DNA from 3 places in the Clostridium sp. JNZ X4-2 genome. Region 3 is predicted to be linked to each of the others. Evidence: riboswitches for the same ligand, from Rfam matches in the RefSeq annotation. Region 3 holds a riboswitch; each other region holds the start of a gene.
What was found. A riboswitch is a leader RNA that binds a small molecule or an ion and turns the genes downstream of it on or off. The one in region 3 is predicted to bind thiamine pyrophosphate.
Positions count from the first base shown of each region.

Region 1: another riboswitch for thiamine pyrophosphate. It lies ahead of thiC (phosphomethylpyrimidine synthase ThiC); the one in region 3 lies ahead of ACYUJ6_RS17065 (thiamine-binding protein).
Region 2: another riboswitch for thiamine pyrophosphate. It lies ahead of ACYUJ6_RS04985 (TatD family hydrolase); the one in region 3 lies ahead of ACYUJ6_RS17065 (thiamine-binding protein).

Region 1 covers NZ_CM142685.1:1,587,585-1,590,871, forward strand. The annotation lists gene ACYUJ6_RS07700 (thiamine phosphate synthase) at 120-533, opposite strand; gene thiC (phosphomethylpyrimidine synthase ThiC) at 592-1,905, opposite strand; TPP riboswitch at 1,985-2,094, opposite strand; TPP riboswitch at 2,146-2,245, opposite strand; gene panB (3-methyl-2-oxobutanoate hydroxymethyltransferase) at 2,886-3,287, shown strand, end outside.
Region 2 covers NZ_CM142685.1:1,052,761-1,056,047, forward strand. The annotation lists gene ACYUJ6_RS04980 (LTA synthase family protein) at 1-1,458, shown strand, start outside; TPP riboswitch at 1,535-1,636, shown strand; gene ACYUJ6_RS04985 (TatD family hydrolase) at 1,703-2,437, shown strand; gene ACYUJ6_RS04990 (ABC transporter permease) at 2,385-3,206, shown strand; gene ACYUJ6_RS04995 (ABC transporter substrate-binding protein) at 3,218-3,287, shown strand, end outside.
Region 3 covers NZ_CM142685.1:3,532,870-3,536,156, reverse strand. The annotation lists gene ACYUJ6_RS17080 (MGMT family protein) at 1-156, opposite strand, end outside; gene msrA (peptide-methionine (S)-S-oxide reductase MsrA) at 377-859, shown strand; gene thiW (energy coupling factor transporter S component ThiW) at 931-1,434, opposite strand; gene ACYUJ6_RS17065 (thiamine-binding protein) at 1,440-1,748, opposite strand; TPP riboswitch at 1,941-2,040, opposite strand; gene ACYUJ6_RS17060 (glycerophosphodiester phosphodiesterase) at 2,240-2,944, shown strand; gene ACYUJ6_RS17055 (IclR family transcriptional regulator) at 3,208-3,287, shown strand, end outside.

The DNA.
Region 1 (3,287 bases), 1.6 Mb from region 3:
TTGGAGCTAAAACCATTTACAGCTCCACCTTCCGGATGTAATGGGTGTTGGAAATATAATGTATAAACAGTATTGTATATAGAAACAGCTTATCAGTTCAATACGCCAAGCTGTTTCCATTATATCCATTCCATGTGCTTTTTCAAATTCTGTGTTGTAAGATATGGATCATCCGAGCACATTACAGGAGACATTACTGCAGCACCACAGACGTCAGTACTGAGTAGTTTGTCTATATTGCCTTCATTTATGCCGCCGATGGCTATAACAGGTATTGAAACATTACTCAGTACATCTTTTAAAAATGAAATTCCTCTGGGTTTTAAGCCTTTTTTACAATCCGTTTTGAAAACATGTCCTGCCAGAAGATAATCTGCCCCTTTTTTTTCTGCATTTATCGCTTCTAAAGTACTGTGAACAGACACTCCCAAAATGCCATTGAAATTGAGATATCCTTTCATATAATCCGTATAACTTGTGTGAAATCTTCCCGAATTTACCTTTAAAGCAGTTTCCATACTGCCGTTTATTATACTACATCATAAAAAGTCATTTTTACACCTCCTTTTAAAAGTAATTTAAATTGATATTTTAGTCTTCATCCCTCAAAATGTTTATATTTTTGCCCTCTATGACCTTGTTCATGTTTCTTACGGCGCACATCTTCCCACACATGGTACATGTCTTTTTATCTTCAGGCATTGAGCTTTCCCTGTATTTTCTGGCTTTTTCAGGGTCTATTGCTATGTGAAACATCTTTTCCCAGTCAAGCTCTCTTCTAGCTTCAGCCATTTTGTTATCCCAATCTCTTGTATTTTTTATTCCTTTTGCAATATCTGCAGCATGGGCAGCTATTTTGGCAGCTATAATTCCATCTTTCATGTCCTGCAGGTCAGGAAGCCTGAGGTGTTCAGCAGGAGTTACATAGCAGAGAAAATTCGCTCCATAAGTTGCTGCAATGGCGCCGCCTATGGCACTTGTTATATGGTCATATCCAGGTGCCACATCTGTTACTATGGGACCCAGTACATAAAAAGGAGCATCATGGCACAATTTTTTTTCAAGCTTCATGTTGGTTTCTATTTCATTAAGTGCCATATGACCGGGGCCCTCTATCATAACCTGTACATTTCTTTTCCAGGCTCTTTTTGCCAGTTCCCCCAGGGTCATAAGTTCTTTTATCTGACTTGGATCCGTAGAATCATCTATACATCCGGGTCTGCATGCATCTCCCAGGCTTATGGTTACGTCATATTTTTCGCATATGTCAAGAATTTTATCAAAATATTCATAGAAGGGATTTTCCCTGTTGTTCAGATTCATCCAGGCATACAGCAGACTGCCTCCTCTTGAGACAAAATTCATAAGCCTTGGATTTCTCTTGAATATCTGTGCGGTTTCCATGTTTATACCGGCATGGATGGTCATAAAGTCAACTCCGTCCTTAGCGTGGGTTTCTATAACTCCAAGGAGTTCTTCAGCAGTTATATCTTTTAATTCCTTATCATAAAAACCAACTGCATCGTACATTGGAACGGTACCTATCATGACAGGGGACATAGCTATTAACTTGTTTCTAAATTCCTGGGTTTTTCCAAAGCAGCTGAGATCCATAATGGCTTCGGCTTTCATGTCTATTGCTTTTTTTACCTTGTCAAGCTCCAGGGTAACATTGCAGCAGTCCTCTGAAATGCCCAGGTTGACATTTACCTTTGTCTTCAGTCCTTTTCCCACCCCCTCTGCACTTAACTTTTTATGATTTTTATTGGCGGGAATGACAGTTTTGCCTTTGGATACAAGATGCATCAGATCTTTTATGTCCATATTTTCTTTTTTGGCTACTGTCCGCATCTCCTCCGTGACTATTTCTTTCCTGGCGGCATCCATCTGGGTTGAATAATTCATTTTATCGCTCTCCTTTTGATTTTTATATTAAAAAACGGGAAGCAAAATGCTTCCCGCAGAGTAAAAACTATAGATGTTTTTAATATAGCGCAAAATTTCCCTACGTTGGCATTATCCAAATCAGGTTATATGGGTAAAAGATATTATCTTACTCTCAGCCCATTGACATGGGCTCCCCTGTAACATTATATTTATTTTTTAAATAAAAAAGAGTGTTTATGAAAACACTCCTTGAATACATACTTTAAATGATTTGCTTCCCTACGGTAGTGTTAACTACGTCAAGTTCAAAGGGTCAGGTTTTACCTTCTCAACCAAATCGGTCCCCCCACAAACAATACTATTTACTTTTATATATATAATAACACTTATTCATATATATGTAAATGCTTTCAAAAAGTGTTTTACTTGTTTTGCACTTTTTAATCAATTCATCAGCTGACTTTGAACACAAGGAGGTCAAATCCTCTATATGAACTTTTTTTGAAGCAGAAGAGTGAGAAAAGATACTTGCCTGAGCTTCAAATTCTTCATCCTGAATCCTTCATCTCAATTCCAAGTAATTTTGTTACAGTGTATTTTTTGCATATTTTTTTGACTGCTTTTTCAATTGCTTTATCAAGAGTTTTAACCTCTTTTTATAAAGCCTTTATGCAGTTAAATGATGCAGCAATTGCAGTATTAAATGGGCTATATAGAGATTTATCAAGTCCATAAGAGTCCCATGCCGCCATTTCTAGAATTTTGGTGGCAGTTATATGAATATTTTTAAAAGAAAGTATTGAAATATTTAAAAAATTTTTATTTTTCAAGAAGGAATAATGAGTTCTTTATAGAATATATTAATATAAGATAAAATAGAATCTAGTTCTATAATGTGGAACTAGGATATCTCTCATATATAATTAAATTATTGTCGGTAAATTTATTTATATTATGAGGACAGGCCTAAATTATTATAAGATGAGGAGAGATAAAAAATGAAAAAGAAAATGACTGTATTGGATTTTCAAAAGTATAAGGATGAGGGAAAAAAGTTTACTTATGTCACGGCATATGATTACACTACAGCATCTATTGTAAACGATAGCGAGTCCGAAGTTATTCTTGTAGGGGATTCTCTTGGTATGGTTATGCTTGGTTATTCGGAAACTACAGGTGTTACAATGGATGATATGGTTCATCATATAAAACCAGTTGTAAAAGGTGCCCCGAATACTTTTGTTGTAGGTGACATGCCTTTTGGATCATATAATGTAAGCTGTGAACAGGCTATTATGAGTGCAAACAGGCTTATGAAAGAAACAGGCTGTGACTGTGTAAAGCTTGAAGGCGGAGTGGAAATGGCGGATAAAATTGAAGCTATTGTAAAAGCGGGAATA
Region 2 (3,287 bases), 1.1 Mb from region 3:
CCCTTTATAAATAAATACGTTAGAAGCAGGAAAGCTGATATTTCCATAAGCTACAGGATACCAGCACTTGTAGTACTTATTTTTCTGGGAGTATTGACGGATTTTAAAAGCTTTTATAATCTGTCCAGGGAACAGCCCCGGCTTTTGAGTACAATGTACAATAAGGTGTACATAACCAGAAAATTGGGTATTTTAAATTACCACTGTCTTGATATTTACAATTCAATTTCTGCCAATATAACTAAACTGGCACCTATTTCTAAAGAAAAAGTTGATACCATAGATGATTTTATGGATAAAAACAAATCGGATAATAAAAGCTTAAAGGGATCTGCAAAGGGAAAAAATTTGATAATGATACAGGTGGAGGCTCTTCAGGAATTTGCAATAAATGCCTCTATTAATGGAAATGAAATAACTCCAAATTTAAACAGATGGGTAAAAAGGTCCGAGTATTTTGACAATTTTTATTATCAGGTAGCTGCAGGAGGCACTTCCGATGCAGAGTTCATGACCAATAATTCATTATATCCGGCTCCCGCAGGGGCAGCTTATTTTCTCTATTCTGGAAACAAATTCAGTGCAATGCCCCAAAATTTTAAAAATAACGGTTACAGTACGGCAGCACTTCACGGTTTCAGAGAAAACTTCTGGAACAGGGATATAATGTATAAAAAATTTGGTTTTGATAATTTTTACGGTGAAAAAAGTTATAAAGAAGATGAGTCCATAGGCCTTGGACTCAGTGACAGATCTTTTTTGATACAGTCACTTGTGAAATTACATAATATGAAATCACCTTATTATGCTTTCTTAATAACATTAACAAGTCATTTTCCCTATGATGCCGTGGATAAGTATGGCAGTTTTGATGTGGGAAATTTAAAAGGAAGCCTTATGGGGAATTATCTGCAGGCCATACATTATACAGATGAGCAGCTGGGAATGTTTTTAGATGCATTGGATGAAGAGGGAACACTGAAAAATTCAGTTGTAATGCTTTATGGAGACCATTATGCAATACCCAAGGACAAAGAGCAGCAGCTGTTCAAATTTTTAAATATGAGTTCCACTTCTGATGTGGACTGGGAAAAACTTCAGAAGGTGCCTCTTCTCATACATTTCCCCGATGAATCGGTAAAGGGTGTAAATGATACCTATGGAGGTGAAATGGACATATACCCTACAGTATGTAATTTATTTGATCTTCCTGGAAAAGATATGTTTGGGAAAGATCTTTTCAACCCTAACAGTCAGAGGGTCATATTTAGGAATGGTTCTTTTATAGATAGAAATTATTATTATTCCTCCCAGGATGATGTGTACTACAATGTAAAGACTGGAAAAAGAGTATCTGAAAACAGCAGCCTTAAAAAAGATGAGGAGAATGTTTTGAATCAGCTGGGGTATTCGGACTATATACTTAAACACAATGCAATTGACAAATTAAATAGATAAATTGTGAAAATCATATAAAATGTTTACATTTTTATAAATAAGTGGTACTATAATATTGTAATAAATTTAATATTGTCTTTAGTGTCAGGGGTGCCGGGACGGCTGAGAAAAGTGAAAACTTTAACCCTTTGAACCTGATTCGGGTAACGCCGACGTAGGGAACCGCTTTACATTCGTATCCTGAAGCACTATTTATAAATAGTGCTTTTGTTTTTTGTCAAAGTTTTATAGGGAGATAATTTAAATGTTTGTTGATGCACACAATCATATGGATTTTTATGGCAAGAACTTAAAAAAAGCACTTCACATCATAAAAAAAAATGATATCAAGACTTTGGGATGTTCTATGAATCTGGAAAGCTATATTTTTACAAAAAAGATAAGCGCAGAAAATGAAAATATAGTACCCTGTTTTGGAATACATCCCTGGGAAGCACATAAAAATTGCAGTGACCTGGATAGCTTTGACGACTATGTCAGGGAGTGCAGGGCTGTAGGGGAGATAGGGCTTGATTATTATTGGGTTTTGGAAAGTGAAAAATATCCAAAAATGGACAGGGTATTTGAATACTTTCTGGACAGAGCAAAGCGCTATGACAAGATAGTAAATATTCACACTAAGGGAGCGGAAGAAAAAATACTGGAATATATAAGAAGTTATAAATTGAGGACACCTATAATTCACTGGTACAGCGGGAATGTGGATACTCTTAAAGAACTTTTGAAATTGGGCTGTTATTTTACCATAAGTGTTGATATAGGATATTCCAGACTTACAGATGAAATAGTGAAGATGCTTCCAATGGATAGAATATTGACCGAGACAGACGGCCCCACTTCTCTTGAATGGGTGAATAAGAAGTATGGATACCCCTGTGAAGTTGAAAATATTGTTAAAAAGATCTCCAGTATAAAAGGTATTCAATATGAAGAGGTTAAAGACGAAATATCCAGCAATTTTAGCAGATTTAAATTATGAATTTAAGGTGTTTGGAATGAAAAAATCAGAAAATATTCAAGACAAGATATATCCGGTAGTTACCATAGCAGCAGTTGTGATTTTATGGCAGATAGTAGTGGGTTTTCAGTATATACAGCCCTATATTCTTCCTTCTCCATGGGATATTATAAAAACCCTTGTTTCGGACTTTAAAAATATAATGGAAAATACGGAAACCACCCTTTATGAATCCTTTATAGGATTTTTCATATCCATAGTATTTTCTTTTGTGCTGGCTATAATAATGGACAGTTTTCATGTGGTCAAAAAATCACTTTATCCTATTTTATTAATATCCCAGACAGTTCCCACTATAGCCATAGCGCCGCTTTTTATAATATGGTTCGGATTTGGAGCACTTCCCAAGATAATAGTTGTAATAACCGTATGCTTTTTTCCCATTGTTGTAAGTCTTGTAGATGGTCTTGAAAAAATAGACACAGACTACATAAATTTGTTCCATAATATGAAGGCATCAAAATTGCAGATATTTTACCATCTAAAACTTCCCTATGCTCTGGTGAACTTTTTTTCAGGTTTGAAGATTGCTGCAACTTACATGATAATGGCTGCAATTATAGGCGAATGGCTGGGGGGAGACAGTGGAATAGGCGTATACATGGTGAGGGCAAAAAATGCTTATCAGTTGGACAAGGTATTTGCTTCAATTCTGGTTATTGTTATAGTGAGTATTGCAATAATCTATATGATAGACTTTATAGGCAAAAAAATAATACATTGGAAATAAGGGGGATAAACATGAAAAAAAGCAGATTTATATTTTTGATACTGGCTGTATTTACAAGCGTACTTACATTGTCAGGATGTG
Region 3 (3,287 bases):
GTGGAGGTTTTTAGGAGCCTTTGTCATGGCCCATCCAACTATTCTGGCACTTCTGGGCTCTCCCAGCATCAAGGCTATCTGACCGTAAGTGGTAACTTTACCTTGTGGTATTTTGGAAACTACAGCGTAAACCCTGGAAAAAAAATTTTTTGACAAATCAAATCACCTTTCAGTATTTATAATTTTTATATATAACGTTTATATTGTTTAAAAAAACAAAGAGTATAAAATGGATTATATCATATGAATTATGTACAAGGCAATTTTAGGTTGGAGTGTATATATCAATGATGCAAGAAATATTATGAATAAAATTGGAGAAATTAAGAATAATACAGAAGTAATCATATGATCAATTACAAAGGGGATATGACTTATGAAAAATATTGTATTTGCAGGAGGATGTTTCTGGGGAGTTCAGGCATATTTTGATGGTAAAAAAGGAATCCTGAATACAAAAGTGGGCTATGCCAACGGAAGGGGAGAAAGCCCCACCTATGAGGAAGTATGCAGTGGAATCATGGGATTTGCGGAAGCCTGTTTCTTAGAATATGATCCTGAAATTGTGGGACTTGAAGAATTGCTTGAAATGTATTGGAAGATAGTAGATCCTACTCTTGTGGATAGGCAGGGAAATGACAGGGGAAATCAATACAGGAGCGGAATCTATTATATAGATGACAATGATGTGAATATTATAGAGAAATCCACACAAAGTCAGCAGAAAAATTACAAGGAAAAAATTGTGACAGAAATTCTTCCTCTTAAAAATTTTTATGATGCTGAAGAATATCATCAGAAGTATCTTGAAAAAAATCCAGGCGGTTACTGCCATATATCAAAAGAGCTGATGAAATAAAATAGTTGCACATCCATAAAACTAGCTGAATTTAAGCTAGTTTTATGGACGTCCATACTAAAAAAGCTTGTTTAGTTATTTACAAGAGACTTTAAATATACAAGCACTTTTGATTTATCGAGTGCCTTTAGAAGTATATACCCAAGAGTTGCTCCCATTAGGGATGCTGGAATGAAAAAAGGTATATAAGTGAAAATTGAAGTTTTTGGAAGCCCGTAAAATGCTCTCATAAATGGATATGAAATAATTGCACTTAAGATTCCCGTTCCAATTACTTCTCCTACTACTGCCCAGATGAATTTATGAAACTTTTTATACAGCAGTCCTGAAAGAAATGCCCCTACTACAGCTCCTATCACCGCCAAAATTGTACTTCCGTTCAATATCATTCTCATAAGACCTGTCATAAGGGCACAGTTGAATCCCCACAGGGGCCCCAGAAAAACTGCACCTATGACATTCGCAAAGTGTTGAAATGGAGCCATTCTTGGAAAGGATACAAAGGTGCTGAGTACGTAGGATATACTTGCCAGCAGGGCTGTAAAAACTTCCTTTTTGATAATGGATTTTTTCATTTTCTTTACCTGCCTCCATTCATTTCAGGGTGATGCTTTTTGGTTTTTTTCTCAATACTCCAGACACCTTCTGGGTTGTAGCTTATTTTAACATAGGACATTACACTTGGTGCTCCCTGTTCTATACAGATGATCTGGCACTTTTTTACTATATCCATAAGCTGGTCATAATCCCCTTCAATTGTGGTTTCAAAAGGGCCCACAAATATGTTCAACCCTGTACTCCTGATATAGTCAATAACTTTGTCCACAATAGGGATCAGATCTTTATCCTCCACTTTTGGCAGTACCTGAATTGCTACACTTGCATTCATTTTATCAATCCTCCTAGATATTATTTATAAATAAAAAAAGCATGAAAAGTAAATACGCCCGCGGTGGTGTACCCCTTTTCATGCTTTTTAAATTTGCATAAAAGTTATGTATTGCTATTTATTTTGTTTATTAATAACAGTATAAAAAAGCTGTTTCAATCGTATAGATTTAAAACAGCTTGATTTCAATATCAGAATGATGTTTTGACTTCCTACGACAGTATTAACTGACAGGTTCTAAGGGTCAGGCTTTTAATCCTTCTCAACTATATTAGTCCCCCTGTAACTTTTATTAAATTTTACTTTAGTATACTACTAATTTGCTGTGAAGGCAATACTTGTAAGAATATTTAAGATAGTAAATTTTTATCTAGTTCTTTAAATGTTATGTGAAAAAATGGATATTCAGTGGACAGCATAAATTCGACTATATAAAAATATAATCAGTATAATAAGAAATAATATATAAGAATAAAGAGGCGATTAGAAGTATGATTAAAACTTTGAATATTGCGCACAGGGGTTTTAGTGGATTGTATCCTGAGAATACAATGCTGTCTTTTAAAAAGGCAGCAGAGGCAGGTGCAGATGGAATAGAAACGGATCTGCATGTAACAAAAGACGGTATTATAGTTATATGTCATGATGAAACTATAGACAGAACTACAGATGGAAGTGGGTTTATAAAGAACTATACTTATGAAGAAATAAGGAAATTTAGCGCCGGAGAAGGAGAAAAGATTCCCAGTTTGGATGAATTGTTAAGTTATGTGAAGGATAGGGATCTGTTTTTAAATCTTGAACTTAAAAATGATATTATTTACTATGACAACTTGGAAAAAAATACTATAGATAAAATATATGAATATGGATTAAAAGAAAATATTATAATATCTTCTTTCAACCATCAGTCTATGCAGAAAGTTAAACATTATGACAGCAGCATAAAAACAGGACTATTATATGGATCAGCTATTTATAAACCGGAAGAATATGCGAAAAAAATGGGAGCTGATGCACTTCATCCACTTTTTTCATTGGTTATGGATGCAAAAATAGTTCAGAATATCAAAAAAAGCGGTATACTCATAAACACTTATACGGTGAATAGAAGAAATGATATGAAAAAGCTTATAGATTTAGGAGTAGATGGTATCATAACAAATTACCCCAATATACTTAAAAAGTTTATTTAAGGAATGGTATTAATAGAAAGGGAGCATGGTAAAGTGGCAAACTTATCATTAAGACATATATGTAAAATATATTCAGGTAATGTTGAGGCCATTAAGGATTTCAATCTGGAAATGAAAGATAAGAAATTTATAGTATAAATTTAATATGAGCAGCTTCAATTTCCATCATAATTAAAATATCATTGACAAGGAAAGAAAAGATTCATATAATGTATTTAACATATGAAATAGCATTTCATATATAAAATGATGAGGTGAATTGTTTGAATAAGGCAATTTTGAGAGGATTGGATATTTTAAAATTTATCGGGGAAAGTGAAGAGCCTGTTACCATAGCTGAATT